Regions from separate parts of the Cupriavidus sp. 01T418 genome, predicted to be linked through region 1. Evidence: predicted binding sites of a transcription regulator. Region 1 holds the regulator's gene; each other region holds the start of a gene.
The links. Region 1 encodes FNR, which switches genes on or off when oxygen is low (the NO sensors DNR and NnrR bind a similar motif). Its sites were predicted from a motif close to TTGATNNNNATCAA; they were not measured.
Positions count from the first base shown of each region.

Region 2: the regulator FNR is predicted to act here: its motif matches at 5,848-5,861, upstream of AC1DQ3_RS02765 (fatty acid desaturase).
Region 3: the regulator FNR is predicted to act here: its motif matches at 3,225-3,238, upstream of AC1DQ3_RS13170 (universal stress protein).

Region 1 is NZ_JBFTQG010000022.1:50,429-58,380, reverse strand. Features, by position in the region: gene ccoP (cytochrome-c oxidase, cbb3-type subunit III) at 1-259, shown strand, start outside; gene ccoG (cytochrome c oxidase accessory protein CcoG) at 309-1,802, shown strand; gene AC1DQ3_RS21035 (FixH family protein) at 1,827-2,045, shown strand; gene AC1DQ3_RS21030 (hypothetical protein) at 2,048-2,293, shown strand; gene fnr (fumarate/nitrate reduction transcriptional regulator Fnr) at 2,362-3,087, opposite strand; gene AC1DQ3_RS21020 (sulfite exporter TauE/SafE family protein) at 3,226-3,984, shown strand; gene scpB (SMC-Scp complex subunit ScpB) at 4,566-5,609, shown strand; gene rluB (23S rRNA pseudouridine(2605) synthase RluB) at 5,615-7,618, shown strand; gene rimP (ribosome maturation factor RimP) at 7,950-7,952, shown strand, end outside.
Region 2 is NZ_JBFTQG010000002.1:147,030-154,981, forward strand. Features, by position in the region: gene AC1DQ3_RS02740 (hypothetical protein) at 1-356, shown strand, start outside; gene AC1DQ3_RS02745 (ArsB/NhaD family transporter) at 417-1,757, opposite strand; gene AC1DQ3_RS02750 (amino acid ABC transporter substrate-binding protein) at 1,814-2,851, opposite strand; gene AC1DQ3_RS02755 (hypothetical protein) at 2,982-3,398, opposite strand; gene AC1DQ3_RS02760 (NADPH-dependent F420 reductase) at 3,707-4,540, shown strand; gene AC1DQ3_RS02765 (fatty acid desaturase) at 4,611-5,717, opposite strand; gene guaD (guanine deaminase) at 5,905-7,236, opposite strand; gene AC1DQ3_RS02775 (adenosine deaminase) at 7,299-7,952, opposite strand, start outside.
Region 3 is NZ_JBFTQG010000010.1:16,792-24,743, reverse strand. Features, by position in the region: gene tnpA (IS66-like element accessory protein TnpA) at 9-362, opposite strand; partial or broken gene AC1DQ3_RS13195 (c-type cytochrome) at 692-868, shown strand; gene AC1DQ3_RS13190 (hemerythrin domain-containing protein) at 1,109-1,681, opposite strand; gene AC1DQ3_RS13185 (hypothetical protein) at 1,726-2,199, opposite strand; gene AC1DQ3_RS13180 (AAA family ATPase) at 2,257-2,616, shown strand; gene AC1DQ3_RS13175 (hypothetical protein) at 2,670-2,870, shown strand; gene AC1DQ3_RS13170 (universal stress protein) at 2,931-3,188, opposite strand; gene AC1DQ3_RS13165 (ribbon-helix-helix protein, CopG family) at 3,594-3,869, shown strand; gene hyfB (hydrogenase 4 subunit B) at 3,873-5,897, shown strand; gene AC1DQ3_RS13155 (respiratory chain complex I subunit 1 family protein) at 5,905-6,852, shown strand; gene AC1DQ3_RS13150 (formate hydrogenlyase) at 6,854-7,513, shown strand; gene AC1DQ3_RS13145 (hydrogenase 4 subunit F) at 7,515-7,952, shown strand, end outside.

The sequences.
Region 1 (7,952 bases):
GAGCACGTTCAAGTCCACCTGCGCGGCCTGCCATGGATCCACCGGCAAGGGCAACCAGGCGCTTGGCGCGCCCAACCTGTCGGACAAGACCTGGCTGTATGGCAGTTCGGAGGCGACCATTGTCGACGCCATCCTGAAGGGCCATGACAACCATATGCCGGCACAGGAGGAAATCCTGACGCCAGAGCGCATCCGCATGCTGACTGCCTACGTTTGGGGGCTGTCGAACAACGCGGCAGGCGCGGAGGGCGGGCAATGAACCGCGACGCCTGCCCTTGGAGCCGGTATGCCGGTGGGGATGATCGCCCATGAACGCCCGGGAACCGGAACCGCCGGGAAAGAGCGGGGCCACATGGGCGCCGCTTCGGGAGCCCGCATCGGCCACGGCGGATGCGGAAACCTCGGACGCAACGCTCTACGAAGTCCGCCGCAAGATCTATCCGCGCTCGGTCAAGGGTGCGTTTTCGCGCTGGCGGGTCTGGATGGTGGTCCTGACCCAGCTGTTTTTCTACGGCATGCCCTGGCTGCAATGGAACGGCCGCCAGGCCATGCTGTTCGATCTCGGCGCGCGCAAGTTCTACATCCTGGGCCTGGTGCTGTGGCCGCAGGATGTGATCTACCTGTCCGTGCTGCTGGTGATCTCCGCGCTATCGCTGTTCCTGTTCACGGCGATCGCGGGGCGCCTGTTCTGCGGCTACGCCTGTCCGCAGACGGTGTACACCGAGATCTTCATGTGGATCGAGCGGCATGTCGAAGGCGACCGCTTCGCACGCATCCGCCTGGACGGCGATCCGTGGAGCGCGCGCAAGCTGCGGCTAAAAGCCGCCAAGCACACGCTCTGGATCGTGATCGCGCTGTGGACCGGCTTTACCTTCGTTGGCTACTTCTCGCCCATTCGCGAGTTGGGTGGCCACGTGCTGAGCCTGTCGCTGGGCCCGTGGCAAACGTTCTGGACGCTGTTCTATGCCTTCGCCACCTGGGGCAACGCCGGCTTCATGCGCGAGCAGGTCTGCAAGTACATGTGTCCGTATGCACGCTTCCAGAGCGTGATGGTCGACCGCGACACCTATGTGGTGACCTATGACGCGGGTCGCGGCGAGCCGCGCGGCAGCCGCTCGCGCAAGGCCGATCACAAGGCTTCAGGGCTTGGCGATTGCGTGAACTGCAGCATCTGCGTGCAGGTCTGCCCCACCGGCATCGATATCCGCGATGGCCTGCAGTACGACTGCATCGGTTGCGGCGCCTGCATCGACGCCTGCAACCAGGTCATGGACAAGATGGCGTATCCGCGCGGGCTGATCCGCTACACCTCGGAGAACGCCATGCGCAGCGCGTTGCCCGAGCCGGAGGCGCGCAAGCGCCTGGTTCGTCCGCGCACGATGGTGTACTCCGTGATCTGGCTGGCCCTGGTTGCCGGCTTCATGGTGTCACTGGCGATGCGCACGCCGCTCAAGGTAGACATCATTCGCGACCGCGGCGCGCTGGGCAGGGAAGTGGAGGGGCGCTGGATCGAGAACGTCTATCGCGTGCAACTGATCAATACGAGCGAAGCGCCGATGCATGTGGCCATCCGCGCGGACAGCGACGACCTGAAGGGCCTGGCCGTGGAATACGACCACGCTGCCGGCAATCTCGCGCCCACGTCCAACCGCCTGATCCCCGTTCGCGTGCGCGTGCCGATCGAAGCCGCCGGCCAGGGTAACCACAAGATCCAGGTGACGGTGACCGCGGCAGGCGATGGCGGCGCAAGCGGTGCGCGGATCAGCCAGGGCACCAGCTTTATCGTCCCGCGCAACCTTTGAATCCAGAAAACTACAGGAGGCCTGATGATGCAGCAAAGCAATCCCTGGTGGAAGGAGCCCTGGCCCTGGCTGCTGATAAGCGGGCCCTTGCTGGCGATGGTAGCCTGCGGGGTCACGATCTGGCTGGCCGTGACACACCCGGACCAGCCCATCGTCGATGGCGTGTCGCGCCATGGACTGGTGGTCGAGAAGGCAGGCACCACGGCACGGCAAGCTGCGCCGGCCACGGCGCAGGTGAAGTGACCATGAGACTGCGCTGGCTGATGTGGGTGCTATGGCCCGGCTTCCTGGTTGCCGGGCTGACGACGGCCCTGGTATTTTCCATGGTCGATCCCGGTGACCTGCGCTTTTTCGGGCAACCGGTCGAGGCGTCGCGCGAGGCGGCCTACACCGTGGGCTTCCTGGTCGCGTGGGCGCTCTGTTCGCTGTCGAGTGGATTGACCTTGTACACCATGCCCACGCGGCTGGCGCAGACCGACGAACTGGAGTGAGGGCGATGCGCGGCTGCCAAAGCCGCGGGAGCCGGATGGCTCTGCGCGGCAGGCCGATGTTTGCCGGCCTAGCAGGACTTGTTGACGATCTGCTTGATGCCCGTCATGTCGACCAGCTTGACGTGGCGCTGGCGGATCTGGATCAGCCCGGCTTCCGCAAATCGGGAGAACAGGCGGCTGACGGTCTCGAGCTTGAGCCCGAGGTAGCTGCCGATTTRCTCGCGGCTCATGCGCAGCACGAACTCGGAGGCCGAATAGCCGCGCGCGGAAAGCCGCTCCGACAGGTTGAGCAGGAAGGCGGCAAGGCGCTCCTCGGCGCGCATCGAGCCCAGCGTGATCAGCATCACCTGGTCCTGCGAGATTTCCTTGCTCATCAGCCGCATGAACTGATGCTGCAGCGAGGGGAGCACATTGGACAGCGACTGGAGCTCGCCGAAGCGCACCACGCAGACTTCGGTATCCTCGAGTGCGGTGGCGTCCGATGCGTGCTGCATCTCGCCGAGGCCGTCGAGCCCGACGACTTCGCCGGGGAGGTGGAAGCCCGTGATCTGCGAGCGGCCATCCTCCATCGTCAGGTGGGTCTTGAGCGTGCCGAAGCGAATCGCATAGACGGCGCTAAGCGGATCGCCGAGGCGGTACAGGGTCTCGCCCTTGCGTACGCGCACGCGCTCCTGCACCAGCGAATCCATTTTTTCGAGGTCCTGCTGCGACATGCCGACGGGCAGGCAGAGCTGTCCCAGCGAGCAAGTGGAGCAGCGGGGCGACATCTCGGTAATGGGAATGGATGTTGGCAATTGGGGCCTGTCGGTTTAGCGCAATCAATCAAGCGCGGAGTAGCAGGCGCTGGGCTTCATATTGATAGCGCCTCCTGGAGGCCCGGGGGCGCGTTGGACGCATTTTACCGCGCCAGGTGATGTGGTTGGGAGGGGAAGTTGACCATAGGCGTACTTTTCAGCGTATTTACCCTGGCTTTGCTGGGCGGCGCGCATTGCGCGGCCATGTGCGGCGGGATTGCGCTTGCCGCCGAGCAGGGTGGTGTTGCAAGCGTGCCTGCCACCGTGCTGCGCCGGCCAGGCCATTGGCTGCTCGAGCTGCTGGTCATGCATGCCGGGCGGTTGAGCATGTATGCGCTGTTGGGGGCCTTGCTGGGCGCCTTGGGCGCAGGCGCCTGGAAGGCCCAGTACCTGCCGCTGCAACGCTGGATGTTCGGGGTCGGCAGCGTCATGCTGGTGTTGTCGGGTTTAAGGATGCTGCGCGGGCGCGTCGTGGCGGCTGCCTGGCTGGAGCGGCTGGCCGCCCGTGGCGCCGGCTGCTTGCTCCGCGGTTTTTCCGCCGCTGTCGCGCGCCTTGTACCCATGAGCTTGCCGCAGGGCCGGCTGCCGCGGCGCTACGGCATGGGACTGGCCTGGGGGCTGGTGCCATGCGGCATGGTCTATGGCGCCCTGGCGATGGCGCTGCTGGCCGGGAATGCACCTTCCGGGGCGCTGGTGATGGCCGTGTTCGGCCTGGGCACCTTGCCGAATCTATTGCTTATCTCGGGCCTGTCAGGCTACCTCAGGCAGTTGTCGCGCCGTCCGGCGGTACGTACGGGCGCCGGTCTCGCGGTGGCAGCTCTCGGCGTCGTCGGAGTGGCGCGTGCGTTGCTTTTGCCGGAGACGCTGGCCGCGCACGGCTTCTGCCTGGTCTTCTGATACGCCGCTTCATGGCGTATCGCGCACTTGGTCAGGTGACTGCCTGCGTGAATCGGTTGCAGGTTTGCCAGGGAATGCCATACAATCGCAAGAACAGCGATATCGCGCAGCGTATTTCATCGTGGCATCGTCAGGTAGCATTCGCACTCAGGGATGCATGCCAGAACACCCGGGTACGTACTACCGCCAGGGACCGTTCCCCATCCGCCGTCCAGTTCAAAAGATTATTTGGTTCAAAAGACCAGCCACGGCAGGGCGGGTGAAACAGGCCAGGCAGGCCCGATATCCGTATTTTCTTGCACCTGGAGCGACGGACGTCGCACCGGACAGGTCCGCCACATCAGGGGGAAGGCGCGACGCAAGGGCTCTGTCGACCGGCAGGTAAAGCCGGTGGCCGGGCGATCTCCCGCCGGACAGGTCCGGCACCCGATGCAAAAAAGAAAGCGCACGACTGCATGCATCAAGCATTGCAATTGGCTGCGCGGTCAGATGGCGGTGGCAATTCCAACCGCTGAACCCAATCTCCAGTGCGTCCGGGCTTGTCCGGGGCGCAGGTGCAAAGACAGGCTGCACGCAATCACATGAATACCCAAGAGGCGAAGATCGTCCTCGAGACCGCGCTGATCTGTGCGCAGGAACCCTTGCGCGTCCATGACCTGCGCCGGCTTTTTGCCGACGATGTTGGTGCCGATAGCATCCGGGTGCTGCTCGAAGAACTGCGCCGCGACTGGGAACAGCGCGGCGTGGAACTCGTGGCGCTGGCCAGTGGCTGGCGCTTCCAGAGCCGCCCGGTCATGCGCGAATACCTGGACCGGCTGAATCCTGAAAAGCCGCCGAAGTATTCCCGCGCGGTGATGGAGACGCTGGCGATCATCGCTTATCGGCAGCCGGTCACGCGCGGCGACATCGAGGAAATCCGCGGTGTCGCGGTGGGCACCGAAGTCGTGAAGAAGCTCGAGGACCGCAGCTGGATCGAGGTGATCGGTCACCGCGACGTGCCGGGCCGGCCAGCGCTGTATGCCACCACCAAGAATTTTCTTGATGATCTTGGCCTGCGCACGCTGGACGAACTGCCGCCGCTCGAAGATGTCCAGGCGCAGACGCAAGCCGCGTTGCTGAACCAGGAGCCCATCGATTTCGAGGCGCTGGGTACCGTGCCGGCCGGAAGCGACGAAGAAGCGTTCGCGGAGGCAGGCAGCCAGGCAATCGGGACCGGCATCGAGGCTCTCGATGCAGGTGACGTGCGCGAAGTAACCCGGCCGGCGGCGTCCGTCCCCGATGTCCTTGAGGCTGGCGCTGCGCAAGGCATCGCCGGTCTGGTGGATGCGTTTGAAAAGAAAGAGGCTCTGGTGCAAGCGCGAGCCGCGCCTGGGCCCGAGGCCGAAGTGCCGGCGACGCCGGAGCCAGGGATCGAGCCGGAGTCCGCCGAGCCCCTGGGGGCACGGCTTGACGACTCAGCCGTGGAGCAAGCCGTCGGTGACGGCGAAACCAATGAGCAAGCGGAAGCACCCGCCAACGGTTACCACGAGCAAGTGGCCTCCGGCGAGCAGGAGTCCGAAGTCCCGGGGGCGTCCAAGACGAATCCGGCGCACCCCAGCGAGCACGACGAGCGCGTGTCCAACTGAACACCATGCAACATCCGAATGTGAATACCTTGTCCGATTCTGTTGATCAAGACGTCCGCCAGGCGGATAAGCCGGCCGGCGATGCCGGCAACGGCGCCGAAGGCGGCGCCGGCACCGAGGGCGCGCCGCGCCGCAAGGGCCTGCGCCGTGGCTTGCGCAATCTGGTGGCGACGCGCCGCCAGGCCGCGCACGACCGCGACGGCGAGCGTGCCGCGGATGGCGAGGCCACTGCCGCCGCGGGCGGTCCGGATGCGGGCGCCGCGGCGGACGCGCAAGCCGGGCGTGGCGACGGCGTGAGGAAGGGACGTACGCGCGGCAAGCGCAAGCCCGCCGAAGGCGAATCAGTGCAAGCTGGCGAGCAGCAGGGCGAACGCCCTGCGCCGCGAGGCGGCCGCCGCCATGTCAGCGCCGATGCAGGCGAAGGCGTGAGCGAAGCCGGCGGCGAAGCAGCTGGCGAGCGCCAGCGCGACGGAGCCCGCGGCAATCCCAATGGCGCGCGCAAGCGCAGGCCGCAGCAAGGCCAGCAACAGGGCCAGCAGCAGGGCGCGGCCAGGCGCGGCGGTGCCGACGGGCAGCAGGGCGGCCCGCGCCAGGCGGGCAAGGGAAACAAAGGCAGGGGCGGTGCGCAGCGCCCGGCCCCGGGTGTGCCCGAAAAGGCACCCGCGGCCGTGGCCGCGGGCGGCGAGGACCTGTTCCGCTTCGTCATCTCCGGCCAGTACGACCAGGAAGATGCCAGCGGCGGCGCGCATGCCAAGGTCAAGCCGGTGCGGGAACTCTCGGCGGATGACGATGCGCCCAAGCTGCACAAGGTGCTGGCCGAGGGTGGCCTGGGCTCGCGCCGCGAGATGGAAGAGCTGATCCTGCAGGGACGCGTCTCGGTCAACGGCCTGCCGGCCCATATTGGCCAGCGCATCCTGCCGGCCGACCAGGTTCGCGTCAACGGCAAGCTGATTCACCGCCGGGTGTCGACCAAGCCGCCGCGCGTGCTGCTGTACCACAAGCCGGCGGGCGAGATCGTCAGCCAGTCGGATCCCGAAGGCCGTCCGACCGTGTTCGACAGCCTGCCGCGCATCAAGGCAGGGAAGTGGGTGGCCGTGGGCCGCCTGGACTTCAACACCGAAGGGCTGCTGATCTTTACCTCCTCGGGCGATATCGCCAACAAATTCATGCATCCGCGCTACGGCGTGGAGCGCGAGTATGCGGTGCGCACGCTGGGCGAGCTGGCCGAGGCCGATCGCCAGCGCTTGCTGCATGGCATCAAGCTCGATGACGGTGAAGCCAATTTCCTGCGCATCGCCGACGGCGGTGGCGAGGGCATCAACCACTGGTACCACGTGGCGCTGACCGAAGGCCGCAACCGCGAAGTACGCCGCATGTTCGAGGCCGTAGGCCTGACCGTGTCGCGCCTGATTCGTACCCGGTACGGCCAGTTCCTGCTGCCCCGCGGCCTCAAGCGTGGCCGCTGGCAGGAACTCGCGGCGGATGACGTGCGCGCGCTGATGGCATCCATCGGCCTGAAGGCGCCCGGCAAGGGCGATAGCATGCCCAAGGGCGGCAGCAAGGTAGGCGGCCGCCAGCAGCGTACCGAGGCGGCGATTGCCGGCATGCCGATGCCGACCGGCATGGATGGCCTGCCGCGCGTCAACAGGAATAACGGTCCGCGCGGCAGTGGCGCCGGCCGTGGTCAGCCCGATCCGATGCAGACCTCGATGGGTTATATCGGCGGCCCGACCTTGCTGACTTCGCACACCACCAAGTTTGGTGGTGGCGCGGCGGGTTCGCCGCGTGGTCCCGGTGGTCCGGGGCGTGGCGGTGGCCGGGGCGGCCGAGGCACGAATGGACCCATGGGCCCGATGGGGGGTATGGGCGGTATGGGTGGCATGGGCGGTGGCCAAGGCCGTTCCCAGCGTCGCGGCGGCGGCGAAGTCAACGGGAATGTGATGCCGCAAGCCGGCAAGCCCGGTGGCAATCGCCGTCCTCGCGGCGGTGGCCGTGACGGCAACCGCTGAAGCGATGGCGGCAGGGTGTGCCGGACGGGCCATACAGGGAGAAGAGCGGCGCAAGCCGCGTCCTTGGCAAGGCAAGTCCCCGCGCCTTTGCCTTTTGCACCGCGACAGCGTATAATCCAAGTCTATTCAAAAGTCATCCTGTAAAAGGATGGGCGAATGATGGGCATTGCGCCCATTTTTTTTTGCTTCGCCCGTTTCGTGTGCTTGCCGTGTTTCACGGCGCGCCGGTCGGGATGGCTGGCAGGCAAGCAGGCTGCAAGCCGCCAACAAAGGCGGCCGTGCCGGTGGGCTGGGTCTGCCACGGTATTGATGGCCATTATTCGGGAATACAGTG
Region 2 (7,952 bases), on a different contig from region 1:
CGCCGGTCGTCGTGAACAACTACGGGTCCGGCTGCTACAACTGCGGCGGCTGGTCCACCGCCGGTGCCGTCGCGGCGGGCGCGGTGGTCGGCGTGGCAGCCGGTGCGGCCGTGGCATCGGCCAATACGGCTGCCGCTACCGCCAATGCGTACAACGCCGGCGTGGTCGCCGGGGCGACGGCTGCCGCCCCTGTCGGCGGGTACTTCGCGATGGGTGCGATCTACCCGACGCTGCCAGCCGGGTGCATTACGCCAAGGGTGCAGGGCGGCACTTACTATCTGTGCGGAAACACGTGGTTCAAGCCTTCCTACGGCGCCAACGGCGTCTACTATCGCGTGGTGCCAACGCCGGCCTGATTGTCCGCGCGGTATCCGAACGCCCATCCAAACGCCCATCCGAACGCCCATACCGTGCCGTCAGCGCATCAGCCGCGACAGCACGATGACGTAGATCGCCGACGCCGTGAGCTGGGCCACGGTGATTGGCAGTCCGTAGCGCATATACGTGGCGAATGTCACCGGCTTGCCGTGGCGCGCGCAGATGCCGGCGGCCACGATGTTGGCCGATGCGCCGATCAGGGTAGCGTTACCGCCGAGCGTTGCGCCGAACATCATGCCGACGAACACCGGAATCGTGGCCGCGGGCCACTGGGTGAAATGCGCGCCAAGCGCTGCGTCGGGCACCACCTCCGCTGCCACCAGGTAGCCCTTGACCATCAGGATCGACGCCGCCGCCACCGGGACGTTTGCCAGCAGGCTCGAGAGCAGGCCGATTGCTGCAATCATGGTCAGTGCAACGAGCGTCAGCTCGATGCCGAACGACGCATTGAGCTTTAGCGCCATGATCTGGAGCAGCCCCGTCTTGGTCACCGCCTGCACCAGGCAGAAGATGCACCCCAGGAACAGCAGCGTTTTCCAGTCGACGTCCCGCAGCACGTCGTCGGTCGGCTCGAAGCGGGCTTCATACCCGACCAGCAGGGCCAGGGCACCGGCGATCAGCGCTACCGTGGGCGGCACGAGCCGCGTGGGCAGTTGATCGCCGAAGATGAACAGCGCCACCATCGTCAGGAGCACGGCGAGCGAGAGCACCGCGTAGATGGGGTGCTCGAGCTTTCTGGGCGGCACGCGCGGCGGCAACGGACGCCGCAGCCGCCACAGGTCCGGCATCAGCAGCGGCAGCAGCGGGACGATGATGAGCAGGGCGACGACACCGCCCAGGCTCACGCGGTGGAGGTACTCGCCAAAGGTCATGCCGATCGAGCTGCCGACGAGAAATGTCGCCGGGTCGCCCACGAGCGTCAGCAGGCCGGCGGAGTTGCTGACGATGGCGGTCAGCACCAGCGGTCCGACAAAGTCCACTTCCAGGGCGCCGGCAACCCGGATGATGATGGGGGCGAGCAGGATGACCGTGGTCGCGTTCGGCAGGAAGGCGCACAGGGGCGCAACGATCGCGATCAGCAGCAACAGGTACCGCCTGCCGCTTCCCCCCGTGGCGCTCAGGTACAGGTCGCCGAGGCGGTCGAAAAGACCGGTGGTGGACAGGATGCGCGCCACCACCATGCCGCCGAACAGCAGACTGATGGGGCCGGCGGCGGTGCGGGTGGCGCCCAGCAGATCCTGCTCGTCGAGGATCCCCAGCGAGATCAGCACGCATACGCCGATCAGCGCGGCCACCGCCATATCCAGCAGGTTGAAGGCGATGGCCAGGATCACGGCCCCGAACACGCCGAGGACGATATAGATCTGCAGTTCGCTCATGCGGTGACCTCCGCGGTCCGTCGCTTCGTTGGCACCTGTCGCAACGAATACGGCGGCTATCGCACCGGCGGCGCGTACATCAGGCCGCCCTGCGTCCAGAGCCGGTTGAGGCCGCGATCGAAATTCAGCGGGCTTTGCGGGCCGAGATTGCGCTCGAACATCTCGCCGTAGTTGCCCACGCTCTGCACTGCGCGCGTGGCCCAGCCGGGCTCGACGCCGAGCGACTTGCTGGCGTCTTCACCGGCTTCGAATGCGTGGGCCAGCGCCGGATCGCGCAAGCGTTCGCGCGCGTTGGCCTGCGTGATCCCGGCTTCTTCCGCGGCAATCAGCGAGAACAGGACCCACCGGACCAGCGTCAGCCAGGGCTGGTCGTCGTTGCGCACGACTGGCCCGAGCGGCTCCTTCGATATCCGCTCGGGCAGGATGACATAGGCTTGCGATCCATTGCGGACCCGCAGGCGCGCGGCTGCAAGGTGCGAGGCGTCCGCGGTATAGGCGCCGCAGCGTCCCGCGAAAAAGGCGTCGGCCACTTCGGTGGCGGAGTCTATGGCGAGCGGAATCACGCTTAACCGCTTGGCCGCGAAATAGGCCGCCAGATGGACTTCGCTTGACGTTCCCTTCTCGACGCAGACGGTGGCCCCGTCGAGTCCCGCGACTGCCTGCGCAGCGCTCTGCTTCGGCACCATGAACGCCTGGCCATCATAGAAGATCGTGCCCGCGAACTGCACGCCCAGCGTGCTCTCGCGCACCAGGGTCCACGTGGTGTTGCGGCTGATCAAGTCCACCACGCCCGTGCGCAGTGCTGGAAACCTTGCGGAAGCCTTCAGCGGAACGAAGGTGACCTTGTCCGCCCGCCCCAGGGCGGCTGCCGCTACGGCGCGGCAGAAATCGACGTCGATCCCGGACCAGCGGCCGGCGGCGTCCTTCGCCGAGAACCCGGCAATCCCCTCGCTGACGCCGCAGCGCAGCGTGCCGCGCGACCTGGCCTGCGCCAGCGTATCGCCATCCGCGGCATGGGCCGGCAGCGCGGTGGCCGTGAGCAACGGCAATGTACCCAGCAACAACCCTTTGACGATGCGCCGAAGGTGGATCATGCATGCCCCCAAGCCCGACCCGGCATCGAATCGCCGCTGCCGACAAATTCACTCTGGCAGCGATTCCCGATTGCGTCAATTGGCCTTTCGTCGTACATCCATGAGCGCATCGCCTCGTGTTCGGGTCTGGCTACTGCGCATGCGCATCGTGGTGTTCCTCCACCGGTGCCGGCGCATCGGGGGGCCTCATGCTCATACCGGTGCCGCCGCTCGATGTCGTCCTGCGCTGGCTCGTGAGGATGCCGTTTTCGTCGAACTCGAACACGACGGTGGCCGATCGCGTGTCGGCGCCACCGAAGAACGGACCGATGAACGGGATGAAGCTCTCGGGACGCGGCCTGGAGGTGACGAACGAATAGATCAGGATGGTCGATCCGTTGCTCAGCGACGTTTGAGCGGTTGGCGATCCGAGTTCGCCGACGACCTCTTCAAGGGTGGCCTTGCCCTGCCTGAAGCTGGATAGCTGCTCCGGCTTGACATCGACGCCTGCGGATATGCAGGCGGCCAGCGCGCAGCAGAGCACCATCAGTACGTGAACACGCTTCATGTCGTCACCGCCAGGATGCCAGGCCCTGCGCCAGGGTTCGCCGAACGCACGTGCGGTCGGCGCCCGTGCGCGCAAGCTTGGTATGCCTACCATTGTAGTTCGCGGATTGCGGGGGGCGGCACAAGTCCGGGACGAGGGCCGCGCGGTGCCGGGGCGGGGGCAGTCATGCAGCCCGGCGGCGCGCGCCGTATTTTTCGCCTAGAGTTTGAAGGTGTTTCACTGTGCGCCACACACGTTTCCCGAACGTCGTGGCGCACAGGGTTGCCGTATCGCAGCACCATGATTGCCATCGGATCGAGGAGTTCGCCATGCCGTTTTCCGGTCGTCCCGTGTTCGCGCCCAACCGTGCGGATTGCACTGCCGGGCAGCCTGGAACGATTGACCGGCGCCGCCGCTTGCTAACTGGTAGCGCCGGCTTTGCCTTGCTGGCGATGGCGCTCGGGATGTCGCCCGCGCGCTTGCGCGCGCAGGGCAGGCGGGACGCCGGCCCGATGCCGATTGGCGTGATCGGTGCGGGCCGCATCGGCGGGACGATCGGCGGCCTGTGGGTGCAGGCGGGACACCCTGTCCTGTTCTCCTCGCGCCATCCTGAAGAGATCAAGCCCCTCGTCGACAAGCTCGGCCGGCTCGCCCGCGCCGGCACGGTGGCTGACGCACTGGCCTTTTCCAAGGTGATTTTTCTGGCCGTCCCGTACAAGGCCTTGCCCGATCTCGCCGCGGAATATCGCCAGTCCTTTGCCGGCAAGATCGTCGTGGATGCGACCAATGCCGTGCCCGCGCGCGATGGCGCCATCGCCGAGGAGGCAATCCGCAAGGGCATCGGCATTACCACGGCAAAGTACCTGCGCGGCGCGCACATTGTCCGGGCTTTCAATTTCATGGGCGCGGCCGACTTCGCGAGCATGCATCACCGGGCCAAGGGGCTGATTGCCGTGCCGATCGCCGCGGACGATCCTGCCGCGCTGCGCGTCGGCGAGCAACTGGTGCGCGATGCCGGCTTTGAACCGGTGGTGATCGGGCGGCTGGCCACGGCCGACAGTTTTGCCCCGGGCGGCCCACTGTTCCACCAGATCGGTTCGGCAGACGCCATGCGCGCGCGCATGGCGGAGGTCAGTGGCAAGGCAGGCGCGGCGCCGAAATAAGATCGGCGCCTGCTGCTGCACCCGGCGGCCACGCCCCCGATCCGATTCGCGCCAGGGCGAGGCGCCGCGCTCAGGCCGGCACCGGCGCGTTGGCGCTGGTCTGCCGGCCGCGGAAGTCGGTCCAGCATAGCGCCTTGAAGTCATACAGCTTGCAGCGGCGCGCGGTGTCGAAATACCAGCGCCAGGTGAAGTCCTGGATGATGATGCGGCCCGGCAGCGCATGTTCGAGCAGGGCCTGCGCGCGCTTGAGGCGATACAGCGGCACGCTCATGTCCACGTGATGGGCGGTGTGCTCCATGATGTGATGCAGTGCCGCGCCGATGCCATAGCGCAAGCGCAGGTGCACGGTGGTGGAGACGAAAGGCTGGGCGCGCGCCCACATGGTCTTGGATTCGTACCAGGCCACGCTGGTGTGGGTGTGGTGCAGATAGAGCACGAAGCCCACGGTGAGATTCCATACCAGGAAAGGCACGACGAAGCCCAGTCCCGCCAGCAGCGCGACCGACTGGCCGCTGGCCAGCGCCAGCCAGGCCAGCGCGCCGATCCAGGTGGCGCCGAAGATGGCCACCAGCGTGCAGTCCCACATGAAGACGGCCCGGCGCGTCGGCATCTGGCGGCGGCTGGGAAAGAACATCTTGAACCACCAGATTTCGACCAGGTAGTACAGGCCCGCGCCAAAGCCGGTGCGGTACAGGCGCTCCAGCGCACGGCGCCAGCGCGGCAGCGCCTGGAATTCCTCCAGCGAGTAGGGCGCCCAGACGAAATCGAAGCCCTTGAGGTTGGAGTAGCCGTGGTGGACCACGTTATGGCCGACTTCCCACAGGCTGTAGGGCGTCAGCGATGGCAGGAAGGTCAGCCGCCCCAGCCATTTGTTCAGGCCGCGCCGGGGCGTCAGGCTCTGGTGGCAGGCGTCGTGGCCGATGATGAACAGGCGCGCGATGGTCAGGCCGGCCAGCACGCCGGCGGCCAGCTTGGCGAGCCAGTGGGAGAGCATCACCACCCCGGCCAGCGCGGACAGGAACAGCGCGGTGTCCAGCGCGAACAGCGCCAGCGCGCGCGGGGTGCTGCGCTGGCCCAGCGGGATCAGCCAGCCGCGGATGATCTTGCGCGATGGCAGGGGCGCTTCAGGGGAAACGGGCTCCGGAAAGGGAGTCGGGGCTTGCTGCGTGGCAATCATGCAAAAACCTTCAGTTGTCGAACGCGGGGGCGGGCGCTCGGGTGCGCCCGGGACTGGCGATGCTCGGCCACAGGCCGGCCACAGGCCGGCCAACGATGCGACAGCTTAGAAGGATTGCGTGACAGGGGTGTTGATCCGGGTCAAGCCGGCAGGGCCGGACCCGGTGTTGCGTGGCGAAAAGTGATGATTAATGCGCGACGGAAGCCGCCACGCTCGCCGCTTCGCCCATCACATAGACTTCGCCGATCACGCGGTCGTCGCCCAGCATGGCGAAGGCGAACAGTTGCTCTTCCAGCGATGCCGAACGCTCGCTGCGGCGGGCGATCAGCGGCGTGGCCTGCGGATCGAGCACGATGAAGTCGGCCTCGCAGCCCGGCGTGAAGCTGCCCACGCGTTCGCTCCAGCCCAGCGCGTCGGCGGCGGCGCGGGTGGCCAGGTAGAACATGCGCAGCGCGGTGAGGTGGTAGCCGCCCATGCGCGCCACCTTGTGCGCGGCATTCATGGTGCGCAGCATCGAGAACGAGGTGCCGCCGCCCACGTCGGTGGCCAGCGTCACGTTGAGGCGATGGGCGTCGGACTGGTGGAAGTCATAGAAACCGCTGCCCAGGAACAGGTTGGAGGTGGGACAGTGCGCCACCGCCGCGCCGCTGTCGGCCAGGCGCTTGCGATCGTCCTGGTCGAGGTAGATGGCGTGGCCATAGAGCGCGCCCGGGCGCAGCAGGCCATAGTGATCGTAGATATCGAGATAGCTGCGCGCCTGCGGGAACAACTCGGCCACCCACTTCACTTCATCGCGGTTTTCCGCCACGTGGGTCTGGATAAAGGCGTCGGGGTAGGCCTTGGCCAGTTCGCCGCAGGCGGCCAGTTGCGCCTCGCTGGAAGTGGGCGCGAAGCGCGGCGTGATGGCGTACGACAGGCGGTTCCTGCCGTGCCAGCGCGCGATCAGGTCGGCCGAGTCGCGCGCGCCGGACTCGGCGGTGTCGCGCAGGAATTCGGGGCAGTTGCGGTCCATCAGCACCTTGCCGGTGACCAGGCGCAGGTTGCGGCGGTCCGCTTCGGCGAACAGCGCGTCGGCCGAGGCCGTGTGCACGGTGCTCCAGGCCACCGCGCTGGTGGTGCCGTTGCGCAGCAGTTCGTCGGCGAAGAAGCCCGCCACCGCCGCCGCGTACTCCGGCTCGGCAAAGCGGCGCTCCTCGGGGAAGGTATAGGTCTCCAGCCAGTGCAGCAGGCCGGGCGAGGGCGAGGCAATGATGTCGGTCTGCGGGTAATGCACGTGCGTGTCGATAAAGCCCGGCACGATCAGCTTGCCGCAGCGGTCGATCACTTCGGCGCCGGCCGGGATCTGCGCGGCCAGCGCGGTGTAGTCGCCCACCGCTGCGACATGCCCGGCGGTGACGATCAGCACCCCGTCTTCCCAATACTGATACGCGTCTTCATGGAACTGCGGATCGCGCAGGAAGTGCAGCACGCGGCCACGGATGGCGCGGGTGATGGACGGTTTGGGGGGCGTGGTCGTCATAGCGATGTCTCGTCATGCGCCGGCGCACGCGTGGTGCACCGGCTTCTTGGTGTGAGCCGCGCTCAGGCCGTGGAGGCCGTCGCGGGCAAGGGGGATTGCCAGAAGTGGTCGACTTCGGCGAGGAAGGCCGTCTTTTGCGAGGCGGGCAGGAACGATGCCTCGAAACTATTGCGCGCCAGCTTGTGGCCATCGTCCGCGGTCAGCGGCATGGCTTCGAAGGTGGCTTCCCAGTTGGCGTTCATATAGCCGCCGAAATAGGCGGGGTCGTCCGAGTGCAGCGTCACTGCCACGCCGGCATCGAGCAGGCGCTTGAGCGAGTGGTCGCGCAGGTCGGGATAGACCTTGAGTTTCTGGTTCGATAGTGGGCACACGGTCAGCGCCACGCGTTCGCGGGCCAGCCGTTCGACCAGTGCCGGGTCGTCGATGGCGCGCACGCCGTGGTCGATGCGCTCCACCTTGAGGATGTCCAGCGCATCGGTGACGTACTGCGCGGGGCCTTCCTCGCCAGCGTGCGCCACCAGGTGCAGCCCCAGTTCGCGGGCGCGGGCAAAGACGCGGGCGAACTTCTCCGGCGGGTTGCCCTGCTCGGAGGAATCCAGCCCCACGCCGACGAAGCGGTCGCGGTAGGGCAGCGCCGCTTCCAGCGTGGCGAAGGCGTCCTCCTCGGACAGGTGGCGCAGGAAGCAGAGGATCAGGCTGCTGGAGAAATCGAACTG
Region 3 (7,952 bases), on a different contig from region 1:
GGCGCGGATCATCGCAGCCAGTCCCGTAACCAGGTGGCACAATCGGCTGCGTCTTCCAGGGGCCATCGCACGATGATGCGCGTATCGCCCCGGGCGACATCGATCTGGATATCTCGGCGCGACTCAGGCATTGACGGCGCTCGCACAGGTGCCGCGACCGGAATGAATGACGGCGTCGGCGCCAGCAGTTGTCCTGCCTTCGCCAACCGAAGCCATTTGTGCACGATATTGGCGTTCATGGCGTACTTGAGCGCCACGCTCGACACCGATTGGTCCCCAGCCGTGCACTCGGCCACAACCTCGCTCCTGAACTGCTTAGAGTAGGAGCGCCGTACACGCTTAGCCGCTAATTCTGTGCCCATCATCGCGTCCGCTTAAATTTAAGCGGACACTATCTGTCGGCACAACGAGACCCGCAAGATGGGTTCGTCAGCCGCTTACGCTAAAGAGCCACGGCGTGGCGGTGGAGGTCGAGCATGGGCCGGGCGGCGCCGACCTGACCATCGGTGAACTGCTCTTGTCGCGCACGCTGGTGGCATCGATGACCTACGAGTCTTGCTGTCGCACTGACCCTTGGGCGCTGGCGACGCCGGTGCTAAGCGTGGAGCAATCCGTCTGGCTGAGCCACGACTGCAGCCCGAAGATCATTTTGGCTAGCAGCGGCATGGCCACTGGCGGTTGCATAGTGCGGGCCCAGGGCGCGGGCGCATTCCCGCGGCTGGCGGGGCAGCATCAATCCTATCTGCTACGCCAGATCGAGGTGTTCAAGAATGGCTCGCACGGCAATGCGCCGGTTATGAGTGTCGTGGCGCATCAACTCAGCACCGAGCAGGCACAAGCCGTTGCCGCCTATCTCCAATCGAAGTGAGTGTGACCGGCGAATCTGCGCCATTGCTCCAACCACAATCCCATCATACGAGCCACATACATCATTGAAGAGTGAGAAGAGCGGTGCTCCATTCCACTTTGGATCCTACGCATTGATTGCCTCCTGAAGTAGGGGGAGCGTGATTTACGGCAGGGTCATGGTTGCCGTCGAAGGCAGTCAGAACGCTAATCTCGCGCTCGGAAACAGTCCGGATAGCGGCGTCGGTAGAGATGCTGCATATCAATACGTCTGATCCTGTCTGGACACTCGCGCCTCATGCGCGATCTGCGTGCGTAGTCCCTCGAAGCGCTCTTGTACATTGTCCCCAAAGAGCGGATCGGGGCTAGCTGGAACGGTTGCGGCAACTTCCGCCCAGTCATCTTTTGTCAGCTGCTGCGCAGCGCGAGGCAGTACGTCTCGCTCCTCAGCCGAAATGTGGCTGCGATAATACACAAGGTAAGTGGCGGCGGCCGCCTCAAGGGTCGCTCGCGGGACCATAATATCTCCCTCGGCCTCATTAAGCCGGTTCAAGAGCTCTTCGCCGGCCGTGGCAATCACGCGATGCTCTTGCAGAAGGCGGTTAACCACCAATTGCATGCCGGGATCTCGCTCAACAAGCCGTGCATACGCAACATCCTCGCGGGGATGGTGAACGCGATCGCCAAAATTCCGCATGTAGTAGAGGATCGTGCTCATCAGGTCGTAATTCGGACGCTCCCCTCGGTGGAAAGCAGCTACCTGTTCTTCCAAGAGGTCGAGTAGTCGAGCAAAATTAACGTGCTCGGCATGCCATACGGCGAGTGGGTCGGTCATGGCGCGCTCCATCAACAGCGCTAAGGGGATCTGTGCGATTAATACTAGTCCTGCGTATCCAGGTAGGGACTGATATAGGTCAATAGATGGCACCACAGCGATTGGCTCCGGCGGCCATTACGCCGGAAAGGATCGACGCCATGATCTTTTTCATCGCAATCAACGCCACGCCGTGCGACTGCCTTGAATTCGATGCCGGGCTGCGCTGGATCGACACGATCAGCGATGCCGCCTTTCTCTTCATGGACCAGCCGCATGCCGGCAGGCAAGATCTTGCCTATCGCCTGATCAATTCCTACCTCGAGTGCAGCGGCGATTATGCCGGCCTGGCCTTGTTGCCGTTCTACACGGTCCTGCGCGCGTGGTGCGCGCCGCCTACTGCTTGAGCGGGAGCACCAGCGCAGCGTGGCGGGAACGAGCATTGCGGCGGAAATGGCGACGACGCGGATGCGCTGTAACGATTTGATTGCGCTGGCCAGCGACGCCCTGACGCGGCGTCCGGGTGCGATTGCCAACATGGCCTTTCAGGCAGCGGCAAGAGCACCATTACCCAGCAACTGGCGCTGGGCGCAGCCATGGTGCGCGTGCGCGCCGACGTGGAGCGCAAACGTCTTTCACGCAGCCACGCCGCGCACCGCGATCTTTACACGGCAGAACATTCCGCCTGCGTCTACGGGCGGCTACTGGCGATCTGCCGGCTTGGCAGTGCCGCCGGCTTCCCGATGATCGCCGACGCGACCTTCCTGGCACGCGAACAGCGGCTGCGGTTCGCGTCGCTAGCCGCACGCCAGGGTGGCGACCCATCGGACGCGGACCTGCAGGTGCTGGTGTGTGGCAGCGGCGCGCGCAAGAACCACTGGGCAGCGATGAATGGGGCCATGTGGTGCGAATTGGCGAGGCCGGAGCAACCGGCTCGGAGATCCCGTGCGCCATGACGAGGTGAAAACAGAATGAAGTAAAGCGGCTTCAGTACCAGCCGATCGCCGGATTGCTGCTCCGACCCGCAAGCGGCAAGGCTGGCAAGCGCATTGACCTGCCCGCACCCGAGATGATCGGTGGCCTGCCCCTGATGGGCGCGCTTTGGCATCGCAAGGGTACCCGGTCGTTTGGCGAGGAAGCGTTAAGCAATCGGCATCTCGGCGACTTGGTGTGGGTGGCCGACGGGATCAACCGCGGCGACGACGGGTGAACAGCACCCTCGCCGCATGGCCTGTACGAGATCGAAATCTACGTGGCGCTGCCCCAGGGCCTATATTGCTACGACACTGCCCTCCACCACCTGGTCCAGAACGGGCAAGGGCGCCTGCACCAGAAGTACCGGCTGGTGGCATTGCCGGACCAGTGTTTCCGCTACGCTACCCATCAGCAGGCGCCGCACACCGCGACGTCCATGCGTACCCAGCACCAGCAATTCTGCGCCTGTTTGTTCCGCCACCTGCTCGATCGCGCTGGCGACGTCGACAAGCGACTGTGCTTTATCCTCCACCATCAGTGCCTTGCATGTCACCTGTTGCGCTGTTTGTATGCCCTGGCACCGCCGGTATTGATGTGGATCAGGGCTGCGCAGCTTTCCGGGACACCGGCTTGAGGTGCACCGCAAGCGGGCCGGACTTCGCTGGTCTTCTCTATTCACCAGAGCCCCAAAGACCAGCTAGGGCGCGCCTGCGCACAAGGTCATTCTGGTACGGAATATGTTAATAAAATTAACATGGCGATTACACTGCTACTGCATTACATTATGTTTTGTAGCATATGCAATCATCATCCCGTATGCTAGGTTGTCGCTGGCAAATAGCGGCCTTTATCGCCGCTTCATCGGCGGGAGCGGCAGCAGTGCCAGGCACTTTTGGGCCGCACGGCGTTCATGTATGATGTGACGCATCTGACCATCGTATTAGCATGTTGAGGCTCCATGGAGATCAAGACTGCTCGGCTGACGCTGCTCATCGATCCCAATAAGAAGGCCGCTTTCGAGCGCCTTTGCGCACAACAGGATCTGACGGCCTCGCAGGTGATGCGTCAGCTCATCCGCGAATACCTCGCTCAACATGGGGTCCAGTACGTGCCCAGCGGGTCGCACGTGGGCACCGAGCCTGCTGACGACGGAACACCGCCGCAAGCCCAGGCGCCGGCGCAGCCTGAAGCGCCTCCCCCCACCAGACGGCGCGCCACACGTCGCAAGGCCTAGGCCATGAGCAGCGTGCCCCCCGTCGCACAATGGCTCCATATCGACTGGGTGCTTGTTGTTGTGGGGGCTTGGTTGTTCGTCGGGGCCGCAGGCGTTGCCGCGCTGCAGCGGCTGACCTTGGTGTCTCGCGTTCTTTTCCCGCTCGGCGGATTGCTTGGGCTAGCGCTTTTCGGTCTGGCACTTGCCGCTGTGCTTGGCACGCCCGAGGTCGCCGTACTCGCCATTGGACTGCCAGCGCTGCCCTTCCACATCCGGCTCGACAGCCTCTCCGCCTATTTCTTAATGGTGACCGGTGGTGCGGCGGCGGGCATCTCTATATTCGCAGCCGGATATTTTCGCAAGGGCGAGGGCACACCGCCGGGCTTGCTATGCCTGGAATATCACTTGTTCCTGGCCAGCATGGCCGGTGTCATCCTGGCCGACGATGCCTACTCGTTCATGGTGATGTGGGAGACCATGGCGCTGTCGTCATTTTTCCTTGTGTCCGCAAACCACCGCATTCCGGAGGTGCGCAGTGCCGGCTACCTCTACATCACGATGGCGCGTATCGGCGCGATCGCGATTCTGCTCTGCTTCGGTGTGCTGCAGGCCAACACCGGTGACTACACCTTCGCGAACATGCGTGACCAGGCGCTGACGCCCTTCTGGGCCTCGGTCGGCTTCCTGCTTGCCGTGTTCGGCTTCGGCGCCAAGGCCGGCGTCCTGCCCTTGCATGTCTGGCTGCCGGAGGCACACCCGGCCGCGCCCTCGCCGGTCTCCGCGATGATGAGCGGTGTCATGCTCAATACAGCGATCTACGGGCTGTTGCGCATGTCCTTCGACCTGCTGTGCATGCGTCTGTGGTGGTGGGGCGCGCTGCTTCTGGCCGTCGGTCTGGCTACCGCGCTGTTCGGCGTCGTCTTCGCCGCGGTGCAGACCGACATGAAACGCTTGCTGGCCTACTCGTCGATCGAGAATATGGGCCTGCTGTTCGTCGCCACGGGCCTGACCCTGATCTTCTCGGCCTATGACATGAAGCCGATGGCGGCACTGGCCCTGACCGCGACGCTCTATCACGTCGCGAGCCACGCCTTCTTCAAGAGCCTGCTCTTCCTCGGCACGGGCAGCGTGCTGCATGCCACCTCCGAGCGAAATCTCGGCAAATTGGGCGGACTGATTCGGTACATGCCCTGGGTTGGCTGGCTCACGCTACTGGGGGTGCTGGCCAGCGCCGGCCTGCCTCCGCTCGGCGGTTTCGTGTCGGAGTGGCTGCTGCTGCAGAGCTTCTTGTTCACGCCAGGCCTGCCGGTTCCGCTTCTGACCATGCTGATCCCGGTGGTCGCCGCGCTGATCGCGCTGGTGGCGGCGCTGGCCGGCTACACGATGGTCAAGTTCTTCGGTGTGATCTTCCTCGGCCAGCCGCGCGAGAGTAAGCTCGCCCACGCGCATGACGCCGGTCCCTGGGAGCGTGCAGGCATGGTGTGGCTAGCGCTCGGTTGCGTGGCGCTTGGCCTGCTGCCGACGCAGTTCATCCAGTTGATCGACCCGGTGACGAAGCAACTGGTCGCCACCGGCCTGGGCGCCCGAGCGGCTGCCAGCGGCTGGCTACTGGCGCCGACCAGCCTGGGGCAGGCCAGTTACGGGCCGGTGATCTTCCTACTCGGCATCCTGGGTAGCTTCGCGCTAGCCTACCTGTTCGTGCGCTGGCTGTACCACGGCAGGCTTCGCCGCGGCCCGCCATGGGCCTGCGGGTTTCCCTGGGGCACCGCGCGCATGCAGGATACCGCCGAGGGCTTCGGCCAGCCGATACGTCAGATCTTCGAACCCTTCTTTCTGATGCAGCGCGACCTGCCGACACCATTCGACGAACAGCCGCGCTACCGCGTGACCATCGAGGACCGCTTCTGGCGCTGGCTGTACCTACCCACGGTCGAATTGGCTTCATACCTGGCGCGACTGGCCGGCCTGATGCAGCAGGGGCGCATCTCGGTGTATCTGCTGTATAGCTTCCTGACACTGATTGCCACGCTGCTGGCAGTGATGCGATGAGGTTTCCATGACGGTCTCCGGCTTGCTGTCGCAGTCGCTCGAAATCGTGATTTCGATCGCCCTGGCGCCGCTACTAACGGGCTGGGTCAATCAATGGCGTGCCTGGTTGCAGAACAAATCCGCGCCCAGCTGCTGGCAGCCGTATCGCACGCTGCACAAACTGTTCAACAAGGAATCGGTGGTGGCCGACAACGCGTCGCCGCTGTTCCGCGCCACGCCCTACGTGGTGTTCGGCTGCATGGCACTGGCATGCGCGATCATCCCTACGTTGTCGACCGACCTTCCGCTGGCGCCTGCGGCCGACGCGATCGCGCTGGTCGGCCTGTTCGCGCTGGCGCGGGTTTTCATTTCGCTGGCCGCGATGGACATCGGCACGGCCTTCGGCACCCTGGGGGCGCGGCGCGAGATGCTGATCGGGTTTCTTGCCGAACCCGCATTGCTGATGGTGCTGTTCTCGGCCTCGCTAGTCTCCAAGTCGACATCGCTCACCACCATTGTCGAGACACTCGCCCATCGTGACCTCGCGATCTACCCCGGACTGGCCTTTTCCGGCGTTGCCTTCACCATGGTCTCGCTGGCGGAGAACGCCCGAGTACCGGTCGATAACCCCGCCACGCATCTGGAGCTGACGATGATTCATGAGGCACTCCTCCTGGAGTACTCGGGCCGCCACCTGGCACTCATCGAGTGGGCGTCAAGCCTGAAGCTGTTCGCCTACTCCTGTATCGGACTGGCGTTGTTCTTCCCCTGGGGCATCGCAGAGGCCCAGGCGCCGTTGTCCATGCTGCTGGCGCTGCCGGCGCTGCTGTTCAAACTCACCGTGGGCGGCATCCTGCTTGCCACGCTGGAGACAGTGAGTGCCAAGATGCGCATCTTCCGCGTCCCCGAGTTCCTGGCCACCGCCTTCTTGCTGGCGGTGATCGGCATGCTGGTGCATTTGCTGCTTGCCCGCTGACATGAGCACCTTGCTGACCCAGTTCGTCAACCTGCTTGGTGCGGTCCTGCTCATCCTCGCCTTCGGGATGATCTCACAGCGCCGCGTCCTATCGCTAATCCACCTGTTCACGCTGCAGGGCGCCACCCTGGCATTGGCGACAGCCGTGGTTGGCTATGTGACCCGGCAGCCGGACCTGTACCTGTCGGCTGGCGTGACTTTCGTGCTCAAGGTGCTGCTGATTCCCTATCTCCTGCACCGCGTCATCGACCGGCTTGATATCCGTTGGGACGTGGAGACGCTGATCAATATCCCGACCATCATGCTGATCGGCATCCTGGTGGTGATCTTCGCGTTCAACCTGGCCATGCCGATCTCGCGGCTGTCGGTGAAGCTGGCCAGCGGCACGCTCGGCATCGCACTGGCCTGCGTACTGCTGTCGTTCCTGATGATGATTACCCGCTCGAAGGCAATACCGCAGGTCATCGGCTTCCTGGCAATGGAGAATGGCTTGTTCTTCGCCGCTACCTCGGCGACCTACGGCATGCCGATGGTAGTTGAACTTGGCATTGCGCTGGATGTGCTGATCGGCGTGCTGATCCTGGGCGTGTTCATGTTCCAGATCCGCGAGCAGTTCGACAGCCTGGACATCCGCCACCTCGAGAAGCTGAAGGAGGACTGAGTTGATTGCGCTAGCCTTCCTGCTTGCAACTCCGCTCGCCGGCGGGCTGGTGCTGGCGCTGGTCGGTCATCGCGATCATGCGCGTGACGTCAACGTCGCGTTCAGCCTGGGCACCTTCATCGCGGCCTGCTGGCTCACCGGTCGGATCATCGACGACGGTCCCACGCTCGTGTGGGACCGTGCGTTCTACATAGACGCCTTGAACGTGTTTCTCGTCACGCTGACCGCGTTCGTGGGCCTGACCACGTCGATCTTCTCGCGGCCTTACATGCGCGTGGAGCGCGACCACGGCAAGATGACGCCGCCGCGGCTGCGCCTGTACCACAGCATGTACCAGCTATTCACCTTTACGATGCTGCTGGCGTTGACGACCAACAACATGGGCATCGTGTGGGTCGCGATGGAGGCCGCCACGCTGACCACGGTACTGTTGGTCAGC